DNA from 4 places in the Methylobacterium sp. WL69 genome. Region 1 is predicted to be linked to each of the others. Evidence: riboswitches for the same ligand, from Rfam matches in the RefSeq annotation. Region 1 holds a riboswitch; each other region holds the start of a gene.
What was found. Region 1 has a riboswitch for cobalamin ahead of FV218_RS13815 (class I SAM-dependent methyltransferase). Riboswitches for the same ligand answer to the same signal wherever they lie in the genome.
Positions count from the first base shown of each region.

Region 2: it holds a riboswitch for cobalamin, as region 1 does, so the genes downstream of both, FV218_RS08470 (CbtB-domain containing protein) here and FV218_RS13815 (class I SAM-dependent methyltransferase) in region 1, are expected to answer to the same signal.
Region 3: it holds a riboswitch for cobalamin, as region 1 does, so the genes downstream of both, FV218_RS23485 (TonB-dependent receptor plug domain-containing protein) here and FV218_RS13815 (class I SAM-dependent methyltransferase) in region 1, are expected to answer to the same signal.
Region 4: it holds a riboswitch for cobalamin, as region 1 does, so the genes downstream of both, FV218_RS16745 (TonB-dependent siderophore receptor) here and FV218_RS13815 (class I SAM-dependent methyltransferase) in region 1, are expected to answer to the same signal.

Region 1 is NZ_VRUZ01000047.1:15,956-21,837, forward strand. Features, by position in the region: gene FV218_RS13805 (ABC transporter substrate-binding protein) at 1-206, opposite strand, end outside; gene FV218_RS13810 (TonB-dependent receptor) at 206-2,380, opposite strand; gene FV218_RS13815 (class I SAM-dependent methyltransferase) at 2,380-3,219, opposite strand; cobalamin riboswitch at 3,325-3,538, opposite strand; gene purE (5-(carboxyamino)imidazole ribonucleotide mutase) at 3,753-4,250, shown strand; gene FV218_RS13825 (5-(carboxyamino)imidazole ribonucleotide synthase) at 4,247-5,356, shown strand; gene FV218_RS13830 (heme-binding protein) at 5,376-5,810, shown strand.
Region 2 is NZ_VRUZ01000020.1:31,034-36,915, forward strand. Features, by position in the region: gene FV218_RS08450 (cobyric acid synthase) at 1-69, opposite strand, end outside; gene FV218_RS08455 (hypothetical protein) at 123-461, opposite strand; gene cobO (cob(I)yrinic acid a,c-diamide adenosyltransferase) at 612-1,211, opposite strand; gene cobU (bifunctional adenosylcobinamide kinase/adenosylcobinamide-phosphate guanylyltransferase) at 1,208-1,756, opposite strand; cobalamin riboswitch at 1,845-2,042, shown strand; gene FV218_RS08470 (CbtB-domain containing protein) at 2,095-2,271, shown strand; gene FV218_RS08475 (CbtA family protein) at 2,298-3,047, shown strand; gene FV218_RS08480 (DUF1636 domain-containing protein) at 3,040-3,432, shown strand; gene cobW (cobalamin biosynthesis protein CobW) at 3,429-4,463, shown strand; gene FV218_RS08490 (DUF4349 domain-containing protein) at 4,581-5,342, shown strand; gene cobN (cobaltochelatase subunit CobN) at 5,359-5,882, shown strand, end outside.
Region 3 is NZ_VRUZ01000012.1:31,431-37,312, reverse strand. Features, by position in the region: gene FV218_RS05895 (iron ABC transporter permease) at 1-1,002, opposite strand, end outside; gene FV218_RS05890 (ABC transporter substrate-binding protein) at 999-1,850, opposite strand; gene FV218_RS23490 (TonB-dependent receptor) at 1,859-2,626, opposite strand; partial or broken gene FV218_RS23485 (TonB-dependent receptor plug domain-containing protein) at 3,396-3,806, opposite strand; cobalamin riboswitch at 3,960-4,172, opposite strand; gene FV218_RS05880 (efflux RND transporter permease subunit) at 4,587-5,882, opposite strand, start outside.
Region 4 is NZ_VRUZ01000071.1:2,930-8,811, forward strand. Features, by position in the region: gene otsB (trehalose-phosphatase) at 1-681, opposite strand, end outside; gene FV218_RS16725 (DUF427 domain-containing protein) at 806-1,300, shown strand; gene FV218_RS16730 (serine hydrolase domain-containing protein) at 1,387-2,613, shown strand; gene FV218_RS16735 (DUF2147 domain-containing protein) at 2,703-3,305, opposite strand; gene FV218_RS16740 (hypothetical protein) at 3,580-3,789, opposite strand; cobalamin riboswitch at 4,261-4,463, shown strand; gene FV218_RS16745 (TonB-dependent siderophore receptor) at 4,781-5,882, shown strand, end outside.

The DNA.
Region 1 (5,882 bases):
GTGAAGGCGTCGATGCCGACGATGCGGTCGGCGAGGCCGAGGGCCGCGACGAGTTCGGTGTTGGACGAGAAGATCGTTACGATGCGCCGGGGCGGCGCGGCCAGGACCACTGCTCGCCCGAGGGCATCGACCACCCGCACCGGCTCAGCCCAAGCGGGGCCGGCCGCGACCAGAACCGACAAAAAACCGGTCGCGGCCGCGCGCATCAGAACCGCGCCTGCACGCCGACCTGAAGGTCGCGTCCCGGCGACGAGGTGCCGGCGCTGCCGTTGTAGAACCGCAGGTCCGCCAGGGTCGGCGTCTGGCCGGCGATGGCGATGAACAGCGGGTGGTAGTTGGTGTCGAACACGTTGCGGACCTGAGCGAACAGCTTCACGCCGGGCAGGAGATCGACCTCGCCGCGCAGGTTGACGAGGACGAACGGGTCCTTGCGCCAGATGAACTCGCGGTAGGGCTCGGCGGCGGGGACGCGCAGGTTCTCTTCGGTGTTGTACCAGACCGGCCCGTTGAGCACCCCCTGGACCTGGACGGTCCAGGGATAGGGCACGCCGGCCTGTCCGATGCGGGTGCCGAGGGCCAGCTGGTACTGGTAGACGCGCTCGACCCGGTGGGTGTTGGCCGAGGCAACGGTGAGAGAGCCCTCGTCCTTCATGTCGAAGTTGTAGTTGCCGTTGGCAGTGGTCCGCCAGCGCCAGACCTCGGACTCCCAGCCGACGACCTTCAGCATGTCGGTCTCGAACTGCGCCTCCAGGCCCCGGATGACCACGTCGCCGCCGTTGTTGACGTAGTCCGAGGTGTTGGCGTTGGCCGAGCGCGCCCGGGTGATGATCCGGTCGGTGATGGTGTTCTGGAACAGGGCGAGGTCGAGGCGGGCGACGCCGTTGGTGAACGTCGTGCCGATCTCGATCTGCTCGCTGGTCTCGGGCCGGATGTTCGGGTTGCCGAAGATGCGCCCGCCGCCGAGCGTGTTGAAGTCGGCGGCGATCTCCGTGGCCGTCGGCGCGCGGAAGCCCGACGAGGCGCCGATGCGGAACGCGGCCCAGTCGGTGGCCCGGTAGGTGGCGCCGACGGAGTAAGTGGTGGCCTCGTAGGGGCGCGCGCCCGTCACCTGGGCGGCGAGGTACGGCGTCGGGTCGAAGCTCGTGGTGCCGTAGGTCTGGCGCACGCCGGCCCGCAGGGTCACCCGGTCGTCGAACAGGCGCTGGGTGTCCTCGAGGTAGAGGGCGTGGAACTGGTCGGTCTGGTTGTTGTCCTGGGGCGAGACCTGGGCCAGGGGATTGCCCGGCACGCCGACCCGGAACCGGTCCGAGCGCAGGCGGCTGGTCTCCCAGTCCCAGCCGAGGAGCAGGTCGTTGCCCGGCAGCAGGCGGGCGCGAGGCTGGAACCGGGTGCCCTGGATGTCGAGGAATCGGGTGTTGTAATCGGCCGCGGTGCCCGGCGCCGGCAGGTTGGTGCCGCCGCGCTGGACCGGCGAGGCCCATTTGAAGCGGTCCTCGTCGGTGACGCTGTAGGCCTGCGCGAACAGGCTGAAGCGGTCGTCCTCCGTCCGCCCGGTGTAGCTCGCGTCGAACGAGCCGTTGATGCGGTCGTCTTTACTGTAGAGGTTGCCGCCGGAGCCGCGAAAGCCGACGCCGTAGATGCCGTCCGTACGCAGGCTGAAGTCCAGGCGCTGGTTCGGGTCGATCTGGAGGCCGAGCGCCCCGGTGATGCCCATGCGGTTCCACTGGGTGTTGGCCATGCGGCCGCCCCCCGTCCCGGCGAAGTAGTCGTCCCGCTGCGCCCCCGACACGCCGAGATAGTAGTCGATGGGGCCCGCCGTGCCGCCGGTCTGGGCGCGGCCCTGTCCGAGTCCCCAGACGCCGCCGATGCCCTCCACCAGGGTGCCGGGCGCCGTGCGGCCGGTCTTCAGGATGACGTTGATGACGCCGCCGATGTTCTGACTGCCGTAGATCACCGAAGAGGGCCCGCGCACGATCTCGATGCGCTCCACGTCGGCGATGGACAGCTTCGACAGGTTGGCGGTGCCGGCGCGCCGGCCGTTCATGAGGACGAGGACCTGGCTCTTGAAGTCCTTGCCCTGTCCGTCCGTGGCGCCGCCGCGGATGTTGATGGAGGTCTGGCCCGGCGTCCATTCCGAGAAGAAGCCCACGGCGTTCTCGGCGAGGAGGTCGGTGATGGATTTGGCCGTCGAGGTCTCGATCATCGCCCGGTCGATGACCTGGACGGTGCCGGCGATCTCGGAGCGCGGCTCGGGCCGGCCGGTGGCGGTGACCACGAGCTGGTCCAGGGTGACCGCCTGCTCGCCCTGCGCTTGGGCGAAGGACATGAGGGCGGTCCCGCCGAGGCCGGCGAGGACGAGGCGGGAGACGACGCGCACCATCACGAATGGGTCCTCCACACGAGGACGGCGGAGGTCCGGGCGACGGAGAGGCGATGGCCGTCGGCGACGGGCACGGCCCGGGCGGCGAGGTGGTCCCGCAACTCGGGTCTACGCGGATCGTCCGGCGGCCAGCCGAGGCGGTCGGCCAGCGAGCGCGCCGTCCGCGCCACGTCGGCGACGACGGCCGTGAAGGTCCAGGCGGCCTCGGCGACGATGGCCGGCCGCTCGGCCGCCGACAGGCCGCGCAGGACGATGTCGACGCCGGGCGTCTCGTCCTCGCCGTGCCAGGCCTGCGGCAGACAGCCGGCGAGGCAGATGCCGCGGGGACCGTGCTGGGCCGGAACAACCCAGACCACGCTGCGGCGCGCCCATGTGCGGCAGCGCGCCAGGAAGGCCGCCGGTTCGGTGAGGGGTGCCGGCATGTTGGCGGCGAGCACCGTGTCGGCGCAGGCGGCGGGCAGGCCCGCCTCCTTCCAGCCGCCGCGGACGAGGCGGGGGGCGGGATCGAGGGCCTGCAGACGGCTTTGCATCACGGGGGCGGGCTCGACGACGCTCCAGGCCCGGCCCGGCACCCGCAGGTGTGCGCCGAGCTGGCCGCCGCCGGCCCCGATGTCGAGGAGGTCGCCGAGGTTCGGCACGGCGGCGCGGATCAGGGGGGCGACGCGGGCGACGTAGTCGGAGGTGTCGATGCCGGCGGCGTAGCGTTCGAGGGGGTCGACGCCGTCGGGCTCGGGCGAAGCGCCGCCCGATCCCGGCGGCGGCCCATGGTCGAAGCCTTGGGATTCGAAGCCTTGGGATTCATTGAGCCGGTTCGCCCCGGCGGCAGAGAATGGTGTCATCATCGGTCCTTCCCCGAACCTTGCGGGGCTGCCGATGAGGGGGCGCAGGCGCGCGCGGACGGGATGCCGCGCAAGGCATGCAACCCGTCAGGACACCCCGCCCACGAGATACGTTTCAGTCGAGGCAGGTCTCCTGGCTCGCGGGTCGGTGCCATCCGTCTGGTCTTCCCGGTGATGTCTCACCAGTGACGCTGATCGACGGGCGGCTCGCCGCTTACAGTTGCGGGGACAGCTTCGGCCTTGGTGCTCGCGCACCGCACCGAATTCCCTCTTCGCTCACCGTCTTGTGACGGCGAGAACCTTGACTGGCATTCAAGTGCTGGCGCGACCCCGTCGATGTCAACGGGTATGACGGGATCGGGCGCGGATAACCGCGATCGAGGGGCGACCGTGGCCGTTGAGCGACGATGGCTGGGGGGCGGTGAACCCGATGGGCCGGCGCCGCCTTGCGGCTCGGACGCGGCGCTTGTATGCGGCTGGATTGGGGAGCCGCGGGCTTCCCGCCCCCTGACTCCGAGAGGGATGGGACGACGATGGCGGGAGCCAATCCGGTCGCGATCATCATGGGCAGCCAGTCCGACTGGGCGACCATGCGCCATGCCGCCGAGACCCTCGACGCCCTCGGCGTCGCCCACACCGACCGCATCGTCTCGGCCCACCGCACGCCCGACCGCCTCGTCGCCTTCGCCAAGGGCGCCAAGGCCGAGGGCTTCCAGGTGGTCATCGCCGGCGCCGGCGGGGCCGCGCACCTGCCCGGCATGACCGCCGCCATGACCCCCCTCCCCGTCCTCGGCGTGCCCGTGGAATCGAAGGCCCTGTCCGGCCAGGACAGCCTGCTGTCCATCGTGCAGATGCCGGCCGGCATCCCCGTCGGTACCCTCGCCATCGGCCGGGCCGGCGCCGTCAACGCGGCGCTCCTGGCCGCCGCCATCCTGGCGCTCACCGATCCGGCCCTCGCCGGCCGCCTCGAAGCCTGGCGCGCCGCGCAGACCGCGAGCGTCGCCGACCATCCGCAAAGCGACCTCCCTTGACCGCCACACCAGAAGTCCAGCCCGGCTCCACCCTCGGTATCGTCGGCGGCGGCCAGCTCGGCCGCATGATCGCCCTGGCGGCCGCCAATTACGGCCTGAAGGTCCACGTCTTCGCCCCCGACGACGACAGCCCGGCCTTCGACGTCTGCGCCATGCGGACCGTGGCGGCCTACGACGACGTCGAAGCCCTGACGCGCTTCGCCGCCGGCGTCGATGTCGTGACCTACGAGTTCGAGAACATCCCGGCCGCCGCCGCCGAGGCGCTCGCCGCCAAGGCCCCCCTCCGCCCCAATGCCGGGGCCCTGGCCACGACGCAGGACCGGCTCGCGGAAAAGACCTTCATCAACGACCTCGGCATCGAGACCGCCCCGTTCCGCATCGTCGATACGCCCGACGACCTCGTGCGGGCCCTCGACGCCATCGGCCGGCCCGCGATCCTGAAGACGAGGCGCTTCGGCTACGACGGCAAGGGCCAGCGCATGATCCGGGCGGAGGGCGACGTCGACGCCGCCGCGATCCTGGCCGAGTTCGACGGCGCCCCCTGCATCCTCGAGGGCTTCGTGCCGTTCGAGACGGAGATCTCCGTGGTGGCCGCCCGCGGCCCCGACGGGGCGTTCGCCGCCTACGAGCCCTGCGCCAACGAGCACCGCGACCACATCCTCGCCGTCACCCGCGTGCCCGCCCCCGGCATCGCGCCGCAGACCGAGGCCGCCGCCATCGGCATGGCCCGGCGCATCGCCGAGGCTCTGGACTATGTGGGCGTCCTCGCCGTCGAGATGTTCCTGGTGCCGCAGGGCGACGGCCCGGCCCGGGTGGTGGTCAACGAGATCGCCCCGCGGGTCCACAATTCCGGCCACTGGACCATCGAGGGCGCCATCACCTCGCAATTCGCCCAGCATGTCCGCGCCGTCTGCGGCTGGCCGCTCGGCGACCCCGCCCGCGTCGGCGGCATGGCTGTCGAGATGCACAACCTCATCGGCGACGAGGTGTCGGACTGGGCCGGCCTCCTGGCCCAGTCGAGCGCGCACCTGCACCTCTACGGCAAGGGCGAGGCCCGGCCCGGCCGCAAGATGGGCCACGTCACCCGCCTTCTTCCGAAAACCTGATCGTCTCGCGAGCGTCCTCATGACCGACCTCAGCCTTGCCGCCGCCCAGACCCTCGTCGCCAAGGCCCTGGAGGCCGGACGCGCCCACGGCCTGAAGCCCCTCGTGGTGGTGGTGTTCGACGCCCGCGGCGCCCTCAAGGCCCTGGCGGCCGAGGACGGCACGTCCCTGCGCCGGGCCGAGATCGCCATGGGCAAGGCCAACGGCGCCCTGGCCCTGGGCCTCGGCTCGCGCGCCATCGCCAAGCGCGCCGAGGCCGACCCGACCTTCATCGCCGCCGTGAGCCACCTCGTCGGCCCGGCCGCCCTGGTGCCGGTGCCGGGCGGCGTCCTCATCCGCCACGGCGACACGCTGCTCGGCGCCGTCGGCATCTCCGGCGACACCTCCGACAACGACGAACTCTGCGCCGTCGCCGGCATCGAGGCGGCGGGGTTTGTCGCGCAGACCGGCGCCTGAGACCGGCCGGCGATGCGCTGCGTGCCTCGCCGGACGATCCCCATCGAGCGGCCTGAACGTCGCAGTCCGACC
Region 2 (5,882 bases), on a different contig from region 1:
CAGGCCGGCGACGACGAGGGACTTGCCGACATCCGAGCCCGTGCCCTGGATCATGATGGCGCGGGTCATCGGAGGGTCCTGCGACTGGGGGCGGGCTTCGTCGGATCGGGGACGTGATCAGATCAGCGCCGGATAGACTGGGTCGCCTTCTGCTGCTGATCGAGGACGCTGGCAATCAACGCGTCGCATTCCGGCTTCGGGCCCCGGCACAGAGCCCTCAGCTGGACGACGACCTTGCCATCCTCCTGGACGACCTTGCGGCAGATGTAGGCGGGAAACCGGCCGCCGCTCGGCTTGGCGAACGTCCACAGAATCATGTTGGCCGGATCGTCGACGGCGACGAAACTTGCGTTGTCCAGACTTACGCGGCCGCCGGCCTTCGCCTGGATGTCCCGCACCATCTGCTCGATGGACACGACCTCGTGGCCGCACAGGGCTTCCGCGCTTGCAGGCGCGGGCATTGCCAAGGGACCCACGAGAAGGGAACCCGCGAGAAGCGGCATGAGAACCGTCCTGAGGCGCATCGCTTCAACTCCGAATTGCATCGGACTGATTACGCAACGTCCCCGGCGCGGGATCAAGCGGAAAGCACCGACGCCGGCGGCTTGTGCCTAGAACTCGATCCCCTCCTGCGCCTTCACCCCCGCCGCGAAGTGGTGCTTCACCGAGACCATCTCGGTGACGAGGTCGGCGGCCTCGATGAGGGCGGGTTTGGCGTTGCGGCCGGTGACGATGACGTGGAGGTCGGGCCGACGGGCCCGGAACGCCGCCACCACGGCGTCGAGGGGCAGGTAGTCGTAGCGCAGGGCGATGTTGAGCTCGTCCAGCACAACGAGGCGGATGGTCGGGTCGGCCATGAGGTCTAGCGCCTTGGCCCAGGCGTGCTCGGCGGCGGCGATGTCGCGGGCCTTGTCCTGGGTCTCCCAGGTGAAGCCTTCGCCGAGGGTGTGCCAGTCGATCCGGTCGCCGAAGGCTTTCAGCGCGTGCTTCTCGCCCGTGTCCCAGGCGCCCTTGATGAACTGCACCACGCCGACCCGCCAGCCGTGGCCGAGCGCCCGCAGCATCAGCCCGAGGGCCGCCGTGGTCTTGCCCTTGCCGGGGCCGGTGTTGACGATGAGGAGGCCCTTCTCGATGGTTTTCTCCGCCACCTCGGCATCCTGCACGGCTTTGCGCTTCTCCATCTTTTCGCGATGGCGGTCGGCTTCGGTCATGGGGTCGCTCCGGGCGAGGGATTCGGGAGTTGAGGTTTCACGATCATCGGCAGGCCCGCCACCATGAACACGACGCGGTCGGCCTGCGCCGCCAGGCGCTGGTGCAGGCGCCCCGCCGCGTCGCGGAACCGGCGGGCGAGGGCGTTGTCCGGCACGATGCCGAGGCCGACCTCGCTGCCGACCAGCACCACCGGCCCCGGCGCCCCGGCGCAGGCGGCGAGCAGTTGTACGGTCGCAGCCTCGACATCGGCCTCCGCCAGGATGAGGTTGGTGAGCCACAGGGTGAGGCAATCGACGAGCACTGGGCCTTGCGAGGCGGCGACGGCCTGGGCCAAGTCCATCGGCACGTCCCGGGTGATCCAGTCGGCGGACCGCCGGTCGCGATGAAGCGCGATGCGGCCGCGCATCTCGCTGTCCCAGGCCTGGGCGGTGGCGAGGTAGAGCCACGGCGCCGGGCAGGCCTCGATCAGGCCCTCGGCATGGACGCTCTTGCCCGAGCGCGCGCCGCCGAGAACCAGGGTGGTGTGGGGAGGGGGCTGGGGCATGGCGCATCCTTTAGCCCGAAACGTCATCGTGTGGTCAAAGGCGCGCGAAACGGCGGGGCGGCGCGTTGTCAGGGATCGTGCGACCGCGTAGAAGCTGGGATCGGACGGTGCCCCGGCGACGGGGTGAAAAGGGAATGCGGTGAGGGGCGAGCGCCTTGAAACCGCGGCTGCCCCCGCAACTGTGAGCGGCGACGGGCCTGCCATCGGCCACTGGAGCGATCCGGGAAGGCGGCATGAACCGGACGACCCGCGAGCCAGGAGACCTGCCGTCCGGCACCGGGGACTTCCGTCCTCACCTTCGACCACGGCCGCCGGCGGGGCGGCCAGGAGATCAACCGATGACCACCAACACCCTCGTTCTCACCGGCACCCGCACCAACGAGCGCCTCGGCGCCGTGATGGTCGCCGCGTTCCTCGGCCTCGGCCTCGTGTTCATGGCGGGCTTCGCCCCGGCGATGGCGCTGCACAACGCGGCACACGATTTCCGCCACACCCAGAATTTCCCCTGCCACTGAGCGTTTAGCGCCAGGGTAGACCCCCCATGATCATCCGGCTCGTGTCGGCGGCCCTGGTCGCCGGCTTCCTCGCGGCTGTGGTCGCGACGGGCCTGCAGCTCGCGCTCACCTCGCCGCTCATCATCGTGGCCGAGCGCTACGAGACGCAGGCTTCTGCCTCCGCTCCTACTTTCGCGTCCCTCGTCGTGCGGGTTCACGGCGGGCACGACCACGGCGCGAAGGACCCGGCCGTCTCCGGCGGCGAAACCGCGCCCGAGTGGCAGCCGGGTCCCGGCCTGCCCCGCATGGCGTTCACGGCCCTCGCCACCCTGGTCGGCGGCGTCGGCTACGCCCTGCTGCTCGGCGCGGTCCTCCTCGCCGTCGGCCGCGAGCCGACCCCCGAGACCGGCCTGCGCTTCGCCGTAGCCGGCTTCCTCGCGGTCGCCCTCGCACCCGCCCTCGGCCTGCCGCCGGAACTGCCGGGCATGGAGGCGGCGCCGCTGGCCGACCGTCAGTTCTGGTGGGTGATGACCGCCACCGCCACGGCCATGGGGCTCTACCTCATCGCAGTCCGGCGCACGCCGATCTCCATCGCCGGCGGCCTCGTCCTCCTCGTGGCGCCGCACCTCGCCGGGGCGCCGGAGACGAGCCACGCCGCTTCGGCCCTGCCGGCGGGCTACGCGGCGCAGTTCGCCGCGCGCTCCCTCGGCATCGCCTTCGTGTTCTGGGCGGTGATCGGGCTGGCCTATGGCTGGGCCTGGAGCCTGTTCGGCCGGAAGGCGGCGTCCCATGGCTGAGGACGTCACCCTCTACGTCTGCACCGCCTGCCGCGCGGCCGGCGACCCGGCCGAGCCCCGCGCCGGCGCCCGACTGCTGAGTGCGCTCCGCGACGCGGTGGGCGAGCACGGCCGGCCCGGCCTGCGCATCGAGGGCGTCGAGTGCCTGTCCGTGTGCAAGCGGCCCTGCACCGTCGCCGTCGCCTCGGAAGGACGTTGGACCTACGTCTACGGCGACCTCGACGCCACCGAATCCGCGCGCACCATCCTGGAGGGCGTCGGCCTCTACGGCGAGACGCCCGACGGCATCGTGCCGTGGAAGGCGCGGCCCCCCGAATTCCGCAAGGGCGTCGTCGCCCGCATCCCGCCGCTCGCGGCGCACCCCATTCCGGACGCCGCCGAATGAGCCTCGTCGAAAAAATCCCCTGCACCATCGTCACCGGCTTTCTCGGGGCCGGCAAGACGACGCTCGTGCGCCACCTCGTGGAGAACGCGAACGGCCGGCGGCTCGCCATCATCGTCAACGAGTTCGGCGATCTCGGCTTCGACGGCTCGTTCCTCGCCGCCTGCGGCATCGAGGGCTGCCGGGACGAGGACATCGTCGAGCTCGCCAACGGCTGCATCTGCTGCACCGTCGCCGACGATTTCGTGCCGGCCTTGAACAAGCTCCTCGACCGGGCCGACCCGCCGACCCACATCCTCATCGAGACCTCGGGCCTCGCCCTGCCGAAACCCCTGGTCCAGGCGTTCCAGTGGCCGGCGATCCGCTCGCGGGTGACCGTCGACGGCGTCATCGCGGTCATCGACGGCCCGGCCGTGGCGGCGGGGTTCTTCGCCGACGATCCGGCGGCCTCCGCCGCCCAGCGCGCCGAGGACACGAACGTCGATCACGACAACCCCCTCGAAGAGGTGTTCGAGGACCAGATCCTCTGCGCCGACCTCGTGGTGATGAACAAGGCCGACCTCCTCGACGCCGCCGGCCGCGAAAAAGTCCGCGCCGAGGTCCAGGCTCACCTGCCCCGCGCCGTGAAGATGGTGGAGGCCGAGCACGGCCGCCTCGACCCGCGCGTCATCCTCGGCCTCGGCGCCGCGGCCGAGGACGACCTCGACGCCCGCCCCTCCCACCACGGCGAGGGCGAGGACCACGACCACGACGATTTCGACTCCGTGGCTCTGCCGGTCCCCGCCACCGCCACCGCCGAGGATCTGGCGATCCGCGTGGCCCGGGCCGCCGAGACCGCCGGGGTGCTGCGGATCAAGGGCTTCGCCGAAGTCACCGGCAAGCCCATGCGCCTCGTGGTCCAGGGCGTCGGCACCCGCATCGCGCACCATTACGACCGGCCCTGGAAGGGTACGGAAGCCCGCGACGGCCGCCTCGTGGTCATCGGCCTCAAGGGCTTCGACCAGGGTGCGGTCGCCGCCGCCCTGGCGGGATGAGCGGCATGGCGGGACGGCGCAGCCTCGTCGCGGCGGCCCTGGGGCTCGCCGCCCTCCTCGGGGGGCTGCTCCGACGCGCGTCCGCCCGCCCCCGAAGTCGCCAGCCCGCTGCCGTCGATGCAGGCCAACCGGAGCGCCGCCGCCAAGCTCGCCTTCACGCACGATCTCGCCCTCGGCCTGCCGCCCGACCGGGTGGCGCCGCACTTCGCGGCGGCGCGCGACCGTTGCCTGTCCGATACGGGCCTCGGCTGCGTTCTGGTCTCGTCCTCCCTCGAAGACGGCGCGCGCCCCTCGGGACGCCCGCAGGCGCAGATCCAGGTCCGCCTGCCGCACGAATCCGTCGCCCCCTACGTGGCGTTCCTCACCGCTCCCCTGCCGGGCGAGGCGGCGGGCGATGTCGTCCTGCGCCGTCAGGCGACGCGGGCCGACGACCTGACCACGCCCCTGGAGGACGGAGACCGCCGGCTGGCGCAGCTCACCGCCTATCGCGCCCGCCTCGACGAGCTGGCGGCGAAATCGGACACGCGGGTGGAAGACCTCATCCGCATCGCCGGCGAACTGTCCAAGGTCCAGTCCCAGATCGAAGAGGGCGAGGCCCGGCAGCGCGGCCTGCAGCGGCGCGTCGACACCGAGATCGTGTCCGTCTCCTTCCATTCGGACGGGGCCCGGTCGGGCGCCTTCGCCCCGGTGGAGGACGCCTGGAGCCAGGCCGGCCAGACCTTCGGCGCCAGCGCGGCCGACGCCCTGCGCTTTGCCGTCGCCAGCCTGCCCTGGCTTCCCGTGGCGGCCATCGGGCTCCTCCTCGTCCGCGTCCTGTGGCGCCTGCGCCCGCGCCGGCGGGCCCGCATCGGCCGGCCCCTCACGGAGGCGCAGCCGTGAGGCCGCGCGTTCCGCCATGCACCTGATCCGCATCGACACGGTCTCCCTCGACGAGGGCGAGGCCGCCATCGATCTCGGTCAGGCACCGGGGGACATCGTGTTTCTGTCGTTCACGGATTCCGACCTGTTCGGCGTCGCAGGCGCGTTCGCGACGGCGTTTCCGCAGGGCGCTGAGAGTCCAGCACCGACCCTGCGCCTCGCGAAACTGGCAAAACTCCGCCACCCCATGTCGGTGGACCTCTACGTCGACGGCGTGATCGCGCGCTCGAAGATCGTCGTGATCCGCTGCCTCGGCGGCCTCGATTACTGGCGCTACGGCATCGAGCGCGCCGCCGCCGCCGCGCGGGCGAACGGCGTCCGGCTCGTGGTCCTGCCGGGCGACGACCGGCCCGACACCCGCCTCGACGCCTTCTCGACGGCGCCGGAACTGGCGCCGGTCCTCGACGCCTATTTCCGGGCCGGGGGCGCGGACAACCTGCGCCGGATGCTCGGGCGGCTCGCCGCCGAGATCGGGTTTCCCGTCGCGATCGAAGAGCCCCG
Region 3 (5,882 bases), on a different contig from region 1:
CACGATCAGGAACGGTGCCCCAACGAGCGCAGTCACCACACCGAGCTTGAGTTCCGGGCGCGTCGCCAGGAGACGAACGCCCAAGTCCGCGGCAAGCACCAGAGCGGCCCCGGCGAGGCCGCTCGGCCATAGGCTGGCGCCGGGACGCGCGCCTACCAGTGGTCGCACGAGGTGGGGCACCACGAGGCCGACGAAGCCGATGGCGCCGCTGACGGCGACGCCACTGCCAATGGCCAGCGCCGCGCCCGTGACGAGGCGCAGACGGACTGAGACCAGATGGAAGCCGAGGCTCGAAGCTGTGTCCTCGCCCAGCGTCAGGGCATCCAGCGCGCGGCCGGTGGACAGCATCAGGCCCCAGCCGACCGCCATCAACGGCAGGCATAGCCAGACATGGTCCATGCTGCGGTCCGCGAGCGACCCCATCAGCCAGAACACGATCTCCAGGGCCGCGTAGGGGTTGGGCGACAGGTTGAGCGCCAGCGCCGTCATGGCGCCGGCGAGGCTCGACAGGGCGACGCCGGCGAGGATCAATCCCAGGGTGGTGCCGCCTCTGGCGGCGACAAGGTTCAGGGCGAGCGCCGCCACGGCGGCGCCGGCGATCCCGCCGAGCGGGAGGGCTAGGCTAAGCGAGGCTGCGAAGCCGCCATAGAACACCACCACGGCCCCGAGGGCCGCCGCGGAGGAGATGCCGAGGATGCCGGGATCGGCGAGCGGGTTGCGCAGGTAGCCCTGCATCGCCGCCCCGCTCAGCCCAAGGCTGAAGCCGACAAGGCTGCCGAGCAAGGCACGAGGCAGGCGCAGTTCCCAGAGCACCAGCGCCGGGAGGGTCGCCCGTCCGGTGATGAGGTCGCCAGCCGCCGCCGGGACGTCGAAAGGGGCATACCCGACCGCGATGGACGCGACCGTCAGGACGAGCACAAGCAGGCCGAGTATCGAGACGACCGCGCGGGGTCCGACGACCGCCCGGTCGACCCGCATGGGAGGCGGGAGGGGAGCGTTCATCGTGCCGCCCGTTGGTGTGCCGCCGCAGCGAGCAAGGCCACGACCTCGGCGACCTGCGGACCTGGACAGGTCCAGAGCCGGTTCGGAATCGAGACGGTACGCCCCTGCCGACGTAGCGCGTCGAGGACGGGATGGTGCAGCAGGGCATCGGCCAGCGACGGCGCGCCGGGCTCCCCCTCGTCGAGGACGATGAGGTCGGCGTCGGCGAAGGCCGCCGCTTCCAGCGGGACCTGGCCGAAGCGGTCGCGACCGAGTTCTGCCGCAACGTTGACGAGGCCGGCGGCGCGGATGATCGCATCGCCAAGGCTGCCGGGTGCGACCGTGAAGGCATTCGGGCGCATGACGAGTGCCCGCAACGGTTTTGCCGCCGGCACCACCTGCGCCAGCCGCGCGTCGAGGTCCGCGACCATCGCCTCGCCGCGCGCCGGGTGCCCGAGGGCCGCGGCGACGGTCCGGATCTGGGCCCGCACCCCCTCGAAGTCGTTGGGTACGCCGAGTTCGAGAAGGGGGAAGCCGACGCGCTTGAGCAGGCCCACCGTGGTCCGCGTCGTGAAGGCTCCGGCCACGACGAAGTCGGGCCGGAGCGCGACGATCTCCTCCGACAGGCCACGGGTCACCGCGATGCCGGTGGCCTCCCGCGCGACGGTGGAGCCGCGAGGGTCATGGGCGAGGTAGGTCACGGCGGTGACTTGGTCGCGGTCGGCGAGCCGCAGGACCAGCTCGTCGGCGCAGAGGTTCATCGAGACGACGTGGACCGGATGCACCGGCTCGTCTGCCGCCCACCCCGTACCTGACAGACCAGGCCAGACCGCAATCGCTAGCGCAGCCAGCGTCCATCGCATCGACATCGCAATCCTCAGAACGTCGTCACGCGGACGCCGCCGTACACGGCGAGGCCCGGCCCGAGGAAGCCGGTGGGGTTCTCGTAGCGGCGGTCGAACAGGTTATCGATCCGGCCGAACACACTCACCGTCTCGTTCACGTCGTAGTTGACCGCGAGGTTGACCAGGGTGAAGCCCGGGTTCTTCAGCCTCTGGATCGAGAAGTCTCGGTTTCCATCTACGAAGTGGCCAAGCACGATCACCGTCCCGCTGAAGCTCAGGCCGGGGATCGGCGTCCACTGAGCGGTGGCGCTGCCCTTGTGGCGGGGCCGGCGCAGGAGCTCCTGGTTGGTAATCTCATTCTTGGTCACGGTGTTGGTGTAGTCGACCCGGCCCGAGAGCGTGTCGGTGAACCGGACCGCAACGAAGGCCTCGGCCCCGTAGGATTCGGCTCGCCCGACGTTCTCGTTCGAGGTGAAGCTGGCGTTGGTGTTGATCAGGTTCTTGAAGTCGTTGGCGTAATAGGTCGCGCCGACGAGAACGCGCTCGCCGAGCGGCTGTTCGAAGCCGGCATCGTAGCCGAGGCTCTCTTCCGGCTTGAGGTTGGGGTTGGCGAAGAAGTTGAACGCCGGGAAGCTCTGGAACAGCTGGCTCAGGGTCGGCGCCTTGAAGCCGGTTGCCGACGCTGCCTTTGACCCGCGTGTCGGTGAACGGCAGGATGTAGCTCGGGGCGACGCGGAACGTGGTGGCCGGTCCGAAGGCGTCGTTCTCGTCGTGGCGAACGTTGGCGACGAAAGAGGCACGGTCGAACGCCGTCAGCTGTATCTCGCCGTAGCCGGCGGTATTGCCGTTCCTGGCCCGCAGGTTGCCGGAACCGAACGGGTTCGGATCGGTAGTCGATAGGCTCTCGTCGTCACGCTGCGCGCCGAACAGAACGAGGTTGCCGGGCGAGAGCTGGTAGTCGCCGCGGTACTCGTACCGCGTGCGCTCGCCGAGGCCGGCGGTCGGGAGCGGGTTGAACGGGTCGTACGCGTTCTGGACCTGGCGGTTGTAGAGGTTCGAGTAGTTGATCGCGAAGACGTTGTGGAAACCGGCGAACGGCGTCCACTCGGCCTCGTTGCGGGTGAAGACTTGCTGCACGTCCGCCTGGCTGCGCAGGCCGCCCAGCGTCACCGGGAAGGTGCCATAGTCGTCGCCGCTGAAGAGCAGCTTCGAGTTGATAAACCGCGTGATCGAGTTGATTCGGAACGTGTCGGTGAACTGGTAGCCGAACTTCGCCGAGACGGTCTCGTTGTCGTAGTAGTTCGGGCGGGTCGTCGTTCCTGGGGCGACGAGGTTGGGCGGCGTCACAGGCGTTGCGGCAGCCCGGAGATGCTGGATCGACACCGAGTAGTCGAAGCCGTTTTCCGACCCGCTGATCCGGCCGCTCTGGTTGAACGTCCCGAACGACCCGCCCTCGATCCGCGCAGTTGCCCTGGCCGGTCCTTCGCCACGCTTCGTCGTGAAGGAGATCGCGCCTCCGATGGCGTCGCTGCCGTAGAGCCCGCTCTGAGGACCCCTGAGCACCTCAATGCGGGAGAGGTCGTCGGTCAGGAGCTGCCCGAAGTCGAAGGAGCCGTTCGGGTTCGACGGGTCGGTCGCGTCGATGCCGTCGATGAGCACCTTCACGTGGTTCGAGTTCGAGCCGCGGATGAATACCGAGGTCTGACCGCCCGGGCCGCCGGTCTGCACGACGTTGAGGCCCGGCACCTGCTGGAGGGCATCCGGGACGGTGCGGCGCTGCTGGGCCTCCAGAGTGGCGGCGGTGAGCACGGTGACGCTCGATCCGACCTGGTCGACGGGCGTCGGCACGCCGGTGGCGGAGACGGAAAGCTCGGAGAGCGTGACGGCCGCCTCTGCCCCGCGCGGGACGTCGGCGAAGGGGGCGGCGGTCTGCTGCGCCAGGGCGGATACGGGAAGGGAGGCGCAGGCGAGCGCGAGCATGCGCAGGCACGCGGTTCGGGAGGGGAAGGACACGGGACAAGCCTCGGGCGACGTCTGTGGCACGTCACCGCGAACGAGGCCTGGGCGCTTGCCTGTCGTGAGGACAGCCGAACGCCTCGACACCCATCAGGACACCCCGCCCGATGCGTTTCGCGTGTGACCACGACTGACGGCAGGTCTCCTGGCTCGCGGGTCACCGCCCTCTCATCGTCTTCCCAGGCCCGAGGACCCAGTGACGTGTTGATGATGGGCTCGCCGCTTACAGTTGCGGGGGCAGCCGCGGCTTCGGGGAGGCCCTTTCGGACCTCATCCTCACCGCGTTCCCTTTTGATCCTCCGGGGAGGAACCGTCGGAGATAAGGAGCGCGATCAAAGCGTCCGCCGTCAATGGCACGCAAAGGCTTTCCGACGATGTGTGCCTGGAAGGTTACAGGTCAGCACTTACGAAGGTTTGCCTCGGCGCTATGCAGCGTCCGCTTTTCAAAAATTCGGCCCGAAAGCAGACCTTCGCATAACCACCCGTTCCAGCCGAAGAACGGACCAGCGGATCCCGACCCAGTGCGGTCATTCAAGCTTTTATGTCGGCTGCCCGTGAGCGGACCTTCAGCGATGGCGCATGGGGGATAGGCCGGACACGAAGGAAGTGCTCGCCCTGGTCGACACTCGTGGGAATATAGGAGTTCCCGTCTACCGAGCATTCGGCCTGATGGCGTAGCCGTGCTCCGTCCCGCGCTTTTCGGGCATGATGAGCCTCGTGCCGAGCCATGGAAATCAACGACCGCTAGCCTCCGGCTGCCTCAGAGGTCTGAGAGGATGCCCGGTCGTCTGGGGTATGAGCCGCTTCCTCGCGGTCCTTGCCGAACAGGCGCTCGAAGGCGACGTAGAAGGTCGGCGTCACGAACAGGGTGACGAAGGTGGCCACCAGCAGGCCGCCGATGACCACGGTGCCCATCGACACCCGGGCGTTGGCGCCTGCGCCGCTGGCGATGGCGAGCGGTACCGACCCCATGATAAAGGCGAACGAGGTCATCAGGATCGGGCGCATGCGCAACCGCGCGGCGTCCTGAGCGGCCTTGAGCACGTCTTCGCCCTGCTTGCGCAGGTCCTCGGCGAAGGCGACGAGCAGGATCGAGTTCTTGGCGGCCAGCCCGACCAGGAGCAGCAGCCCGACCTGCCCAAAGATGTCGAGGGCGAGGCCCCGGATCGCCAGGAAGGCGACGGCGCCGAAAATTGCAATCGGTGTCCCGAGAAGGATCACGAAGGGCAGGCGCAAGGACTCGTACTGCCCGGCCAGGAGGAGAAAGATCATCAGGGTACCGAGGCCGAAGATCAGGGGCGCGTAGCCGCCGGCAATCTTTTCCTGATAGGCGACATCGGTCCATTCGACCGCGTAGGTCGAGGGTAGCTTGGCGTCGGCCAACGCCTCGATGGCCGCGATGGCCGTTCCGGAACTGGCGTCCGAGGCAGTGTCCACCGCGATCTCGATGGTGGGGTAGGTGTTGTAGGACAGGACCGCCGTCGGACCGGTGACGAAGCTGGTCTGGATCAGCGAGCCGACCCGCACAGGTTCGCCGCGGTTGTTAAGGACCGTCAGCGCCTCCACGTCCTGAATGGTACGGCGGCCGGAGGCCTCGCTTTGGACATAGACCTGATAGACGTATCCGAAGCGGTTGAAGAGGTTCACGAAGCTCGAACCGACGTAGGTGCCCAACGCGTCGAAGAGGTTCTGCAGGGGCACGCCGAGTTGCTCCGCCTTGGCCCGGTCGATCTCCAGGCGCATTTGCGGAACGCCGTAAGTCGTGGTCGGAATCGCACGCCCGACGGACGGCAGCTTCTCCATCTCCGCGATGAAGCGGTTGGCGGCTTGCGCCAGCTTCAGACCGCCGGTGCCGCTACGATCCTGGAGCTCCAGGGTCAGGCCGCTGCGCGAGCCGAGGCCGGGAAGCGGGGACGGGTTCACCACGCGGACCTTGCCGTCGGGATCGTGCTTGAAGCGCTCCTGAACCGTGGCGATGACGTCGTTCACGCTCTCGGTACGCTCACCCCACGGCTTCAGCGTCGGGATCTGGAAACCGTA
Region 4 (5,882 bases), on a different contig from region 1:
CGGGGTCGAAAGCCGTCGCGCGGCGATGGTCTCGGCCGCGCCGATGCGGACGCTGACGCCGCCGGTCTCGTTGACGACCGCGAAGGCCTTCTCGTCGGTGAGGTCGTCGCCCAGGAAGATCGACCGGCGGCCGGCATAGGGCGGGGCGCGCCCGAATGCCCGGATGGCGTGCCCCTTGGTGGCCGAGGCCGGCACGATCTCGCCCACCGCCTTGCCGAGCTGGAGCCGGTAGGCTCCGCCGAGGGCGTCGGCGGTGATCCTGACCGCTGCCTCCGCGCGTGCCGCATCGGCCGGGGTGGCGAGGCGCCAGTGCACGGCCACCGACGCGCCCTTGTCCTCGATGAGCACGTCGTCGAGGCCGGCGACGGCCGCCGTCAGGCCGGCGACGCGGGCGCGCAGCTCCGGATGGTCCTCCGCCCCGCCGCCGCTCACCACGCCGTCGACCCGCCGCTCGACCCCGTGCAGGCCGGCGACATCGAAGCGGACCGGCGCCAGGAAGTCGTCGATCACCCCGATGGGCCGGCCGGTGACGATGGCGAGCGCCCCGCCGAGGCGAAGGCGCAGGCGCTCCAGGGCCCCGGGCAGCGCCGGGTCGACCCGGACCTCGTCGGGCCGGGGCGCGATCTCCACCAGGGTGCCGTCGAAGTCGAGGTAGAGGGCGAAGTCGGTCGGCTCGGTCACGCTGGGCGTCCCTCATCGGATTTCGCCCTGCGCTAGCATGACGCGCGCCAGGGGAAAACGGGGCGCGGCGCACGGCCGTGCCCTAACTCACGATCGCTATGCTTTCGCAGGAGCTTCGACGCGCATGTGGCCGACCCCGATCCCGCCCGGTCCCGACGAGGAGAGCGTCTGGGCCTATCCCCGCCCGCCCCGCCTGGAACGCGTCGCCCTGCGCCTGCGGGTGGTGTTCTCGGGGGAGACCATCGCCGACACCCTGTCGGGCTGGCGCGTCCTCGAGACCAGCCACCCGCCGACCTACTACTTCCCGCCCGCCGACGTGGCTTCCGGCGTGCTCGGCCCCCCGCGCCGGGCCGGCCTCTGCGAGTGGAAGGGCCGCGCCGTGCTCCACGACGTCTCGGTCGGCGGCCACCGCGCCGAGGGGGCGGCCTGGGCCTATCCCGACCCGACGCCGGATTTCCGCGCCATCGCCGGGTATTGCGCCTTCTACGCGGGACCGATGGATGCCTGCTTCGTCGGCGAGGTCCGCGCCACGCCGCAGCCCGGCGGGTTCTACGGCGGCTGGATCACGCCGGACCTCGTCGGCCCGTTCAAGGGTGGCCCCGGCTCCATGGGCTGGTGAGATGGGCTGGTGAGCCGGAACGGCTTTGCGTCCCCATCCCGCCCCGCTACATGCCGATGGACCACGAAGCGACGGAGTGGATGAGCATGCAGGGTGAGATCGACGCCGCGCCGCGGGCGGTGGGCCTGTGCCCGGACCGCCTGGGGCGCATCGACGGCTGGATGGAGCGCCTCGTCTCCGACGGGAAGCTCGCCGGCCTCTCGGTGATGATCGCACGCGCGGGCAAGACCGCGTATTTCCGCACCCACGGTCGCGCCGACATCGCCCGGGAAAAGCCGTTCGCCCCCGGCACCATCGCGCGCATCTACTCCATGACGAAGCCGCTGACCTCCGTGGCGGTGATGATGCTCTACGAGGAGGGCCGCTTCCAGCTCGACGACCCCATCACCCGCTTCCTGCCGGACTTCGCCGACATGCGGGTGCTCACGGGTGGCAATCGGGTGAAGTTCGACAGCGAGCCCGCCCGGCGCGCCATCACGATCCGCGACCTCCTCACGCACACCGCCGGCCTCACCTACGGCTTCATGGAGGCGACCCTCGTCGATGGCCTCTACCGCCAGAACGGCGTCGATTTCGGCGAGGCGCAGACCGACAGCCTCGCCACCGTGGTTGAGCGCCTCGCGCGCCAGCCCCTGCTGGCCCAGCCCGGCACCGAGTGGAACTACAGCGTCGCCACGGACGTCCTCGGCCACCTCGTCGCCGTGGTCTCGGGGCAGGACTTCGCGGATTTCATGCGGGAGCGCATCATCCGGCCGCTCGGCATGATCGACACGGACTTCTTCGTTCCACCTGAGAAGATCGAGCGGTTCGCGGCCAATTACAGCCTGTTTCGCGAGCGCAGCCTCAAGCTCTACGACGATTGCGTCGGCAGTCGGTTCGCGTCGCCCCCGGTGGTGGCCTCGGGCGGCGGCGGCCTCGTCTCCACGGCGGGGGACTACATGCGCTTCTGCCGCTTCCTGCTCGGACGCGGGGAACTCGACGGCGTGCGGCTCCTGGGGCGCAAGACCGTCGCGCTCATGCTCGCGAACCACCTCGACGGCGATCTTGCCGCCATGGGCCAGCCGCGCTTCTCCGAGACGGCCTACACGGGCATCGGCTTCGGCCTCGGCTTCTCTGTGATGCTCGATCCGGCCCGGGCGCAGATCGTCGGGACACCGGGCGAAGCCGCCTGGGGCGGGCTCGCCAGCACCGCGTTCTGGGTCGACCCGGCCGAGGACCTCGCGGTGGTTCTCCTGGCCCAGCTCATCCCGTCCTCGGCCCTGCCGATCCGGCGCGAATTGCGGGTGCTGACCTACGCGGCCCTGGTGGACTGATCCAGATCCGAAAAAGCCGGTTCCGCGGGGCGAAGCCGGCTCGAATCTGTCCGCCTGACCTTGTCGCCCGATCCGGACGACGCGAGAGCCTACTCCGCGGCGGGCGCCGCGGGCGCGGCGCCGGGGGCTGCGGCCGGCTTTGCTCCGGGCTTCGGAGCCGCGGCCTTGGGGGCCCATTCCGCATCGGACCGGGGTCCGCCCGGCTGGTTCGTCGCCGCCGTGAGCTGGCCCGGAACGACGTCGTTGACCTTGCTCCAGGTCTGCGATCCGCACAGGAAGCCGAGCATGCAGCCGCGCACAGACAGCTCGGTGGGCTGATCGGCCCACATGGTCACGTCGTAGAACTTGCCCTCGTCGGCATTGTAGATCTTGCCGGCGTAGCGCGCATCAGCATCCGGCTTCAGGCCCATGATGAGCTGGTGACCGAGCGACGGGCGGGCCTGCTTCTTGGTGTCGGGATTCTTGAAATCGACGCGGGGCTGGCCCTTGTCGTTCAGGGGCACCTTCAACCAGACGACGTAGCCGCACAGGTTGGTGTTCTGCGGGCCGCACTTCTCGACACGGATGCGGGCACGGCCATCCTCTGTGAGGTAGGTCCCGGTCGCGTCGTTGGGCGTGGCGGCCAGGGCGGACCCGGGCAGCGCGGCCAGGGTCAGGCCGGCCAGAGCGGCGAGGGTCGATCGGTCGATCATGCGTTGGGTATCCTCAAACTTCGAAAACCTGCCGGGGGGCGCCATGAAGCCGATGCCGTGCCGACCCGCCGGAGCCGCCTGAAGGAGCGCCACCGGGCCGCACGCGGTCGTCGCCCCGTGCCGTGATGCTTCGCCATCGGATGCGAAGGTGACCGGATCATGACCGCCGCGCATCACCGCCGCGGGAATCCGGCTCCCGCGACTCCGGCCCGGTCCCGAACGCAAAAAGCCGGTGCTCTCGCACCGGCTCCAGGCTGCGTGAGGGAGAACGCGCCTATTCGGCGGCGGTCATCTCGGCGGTGAAGTGACCGCACCAATCCTTGGAGGCCACCACCGGCCACAGGCCCGGGGACTTCGGCTCGGGCTGGCTCACGGGCGGGTTGAAGCGGCACAGACCCGCGTCGCCGGCCGCCACGCCGCCGTTGAGCTTGTGGTCGTCGAAGAAGCGGCAGCTCTCGCAGGCGGCGCTGTGGTTGCTCGGCATCGTGTCTCTCCCGGTCGGATGGGCAGCCCAGCTGCCCGCTCCGTTCTGAATTAGAATAACTCTAATCAGAGGTCAATCACCGATTCCATGTTCGTTCGGTTCCCGTTGCAGGGACCCCCTTCAGGATCGCCGACCGGATGCACGGTGGCAGTCCGAAGCTCATTGATGCCCGTGGGATCGGCCGCAGGCCTGACGATCGCGCAGGCCGATCACATCGTGGTCGTGGCGGACGCCTGCTCGTCGACAGCGGCAGGCCGACGGAGCTTGCGTCGTGGGGTGACCGCTACAACGACCTGTGGTCCGCTTACCGTGACACGACCCATTGGCGCCTCCAGGACCGGCTGGCTGCCGATGCCGGAAACGGTTCCGTCCCCTGAGACCCTGTGCCAACGAGCGCCTTGCGTGGCAGCCGTGTCTCCGAGCCCGTGCAGAGGCCTTGCCGCGCTCGGGTTGACGGGATGTCCGGCCCCGGCCTAGCTTGAGGGCGACGGTTCCTCCCCGGAGGATCAAAAGGGAACGCGGTGAGGGGCTTTGCTCCGATGCCGTGGCTGCCCCCGCAACTGTAAGCGGCGAGCCCATCATCAACACGTCACTGGACCCGCGAGGATCTGGGAAGACGATGAGAGGGCGATGACCCGCGAGCCAGGAGACCTGCCGTCAGTCGTGGTCACACGCGAAACGCATCGGGCGGGGTGTCCTGGTGGGTGTCGAGGCGTCCGCCGTGGGCGGAGTGCATCGGCCCAGTTCGCGGTGACGTGCCACATCGCGCCTTCGCGCGCGCACGCCGTTTCCGCATGTGCCTGCCCGCGCCACCGCCCCAACTGCCCGTCGACCGTGATCGCGTGCCGCTTCCCAGCGGCCATGGCGTTCGCGCGTCGCAGCACGGTCAAGCGATGCCGGGACAAAGCGATTGTAACATTATAACATTCGTTTTAGGTGTCGTCGGAGCGTCGGTGCGAGCGACGCGTACCCTCGGACTGTCCTCACCCTTATGTCGTTCTTCCCGCGTTCCGCCCTGCCCTCCCTCCGTCCCGGTCACGGGGGCATCGGGGCAAGCTTTCTCGTTCTCGCGCCCCTTGTCGTTCTTGCGCCCCTCGCCGCTTCGGCACAGGAGCCCGCCGTCACCCTCGACACCCTGTCGGTGGCGGGCTCCGGCGTCGCGCCCACCGGACTGAACCTGCGTAACGTGGATCGCGGCGCCAGCCGCCTCGGCCTCACGCCCCTGGAGACGCCCGCCAGCGTCGATGTGATCTCAGGCGAGACCGCACGCCGACGCGGCCAGAACACCGTCGCCGAGGCCGTGACCGAGAACGCCACGGGCATCACCACCGTGGCGGCCCCCGGCAACGGCAACGGCGCCTTCACGGCCCGCGGGTTCGCCGGCCCGAACTCGATCCAGCAGCTCTACGACGGCACGCGCCTCTACGTGGGGGCCGGCACCGTCACCTTCCCGTTCGACACCTGGAACGTCGAGCGCATCGAGGTCCTGCGCGGCCCGGCCTCGGTGCTCTACGGCGACGGGGCCATCGGCGGCGTCGTCAACGTGGTGACGAAGAAGCCGGTGTTCACGCCCCTCAACGAGGCCCGCGCGGCGGTCGGGTCCGATGGCCTCGCCCGCCTCGCCCTGGATTCCGGCGGTCCCATCGGCGAGGCCCTGGCATACCGCTTCAACATCAGCGGCAACCGCTCCGGCGGCTGGATGCAGCCCGACGGAGACTTTCGCAACCTCGCGGTCTCGGGCGCCCTGACCCTGCAGGCGGCCCCCGACCTCGCCTTCACCCTGAGCCATGACCTCGGCTATCAGGAGCCGGCCCGCTACTGGGGCACGCCGCTCGTCAACGGTCGGATCCTCGATTCCATCCGGTTCAACAACTACAACGTCCGCGACGCCAAGATCTTCTGGACGGACAACTGGACCCAGCTCAAGACCGAGTGGAGCCCGAGCGCTGACATCACCGTGCGCAACACCGCCTACCGGCTCCAGAGCCGGCGCCAGTGGCTCGACGTCGAGCAATATGCGTTCAACCGCTCCACCGGCCGCATCGACCGCTCGGACTACCTCGAGATCTACCATCAGCAGGAGCAGGTCGGGA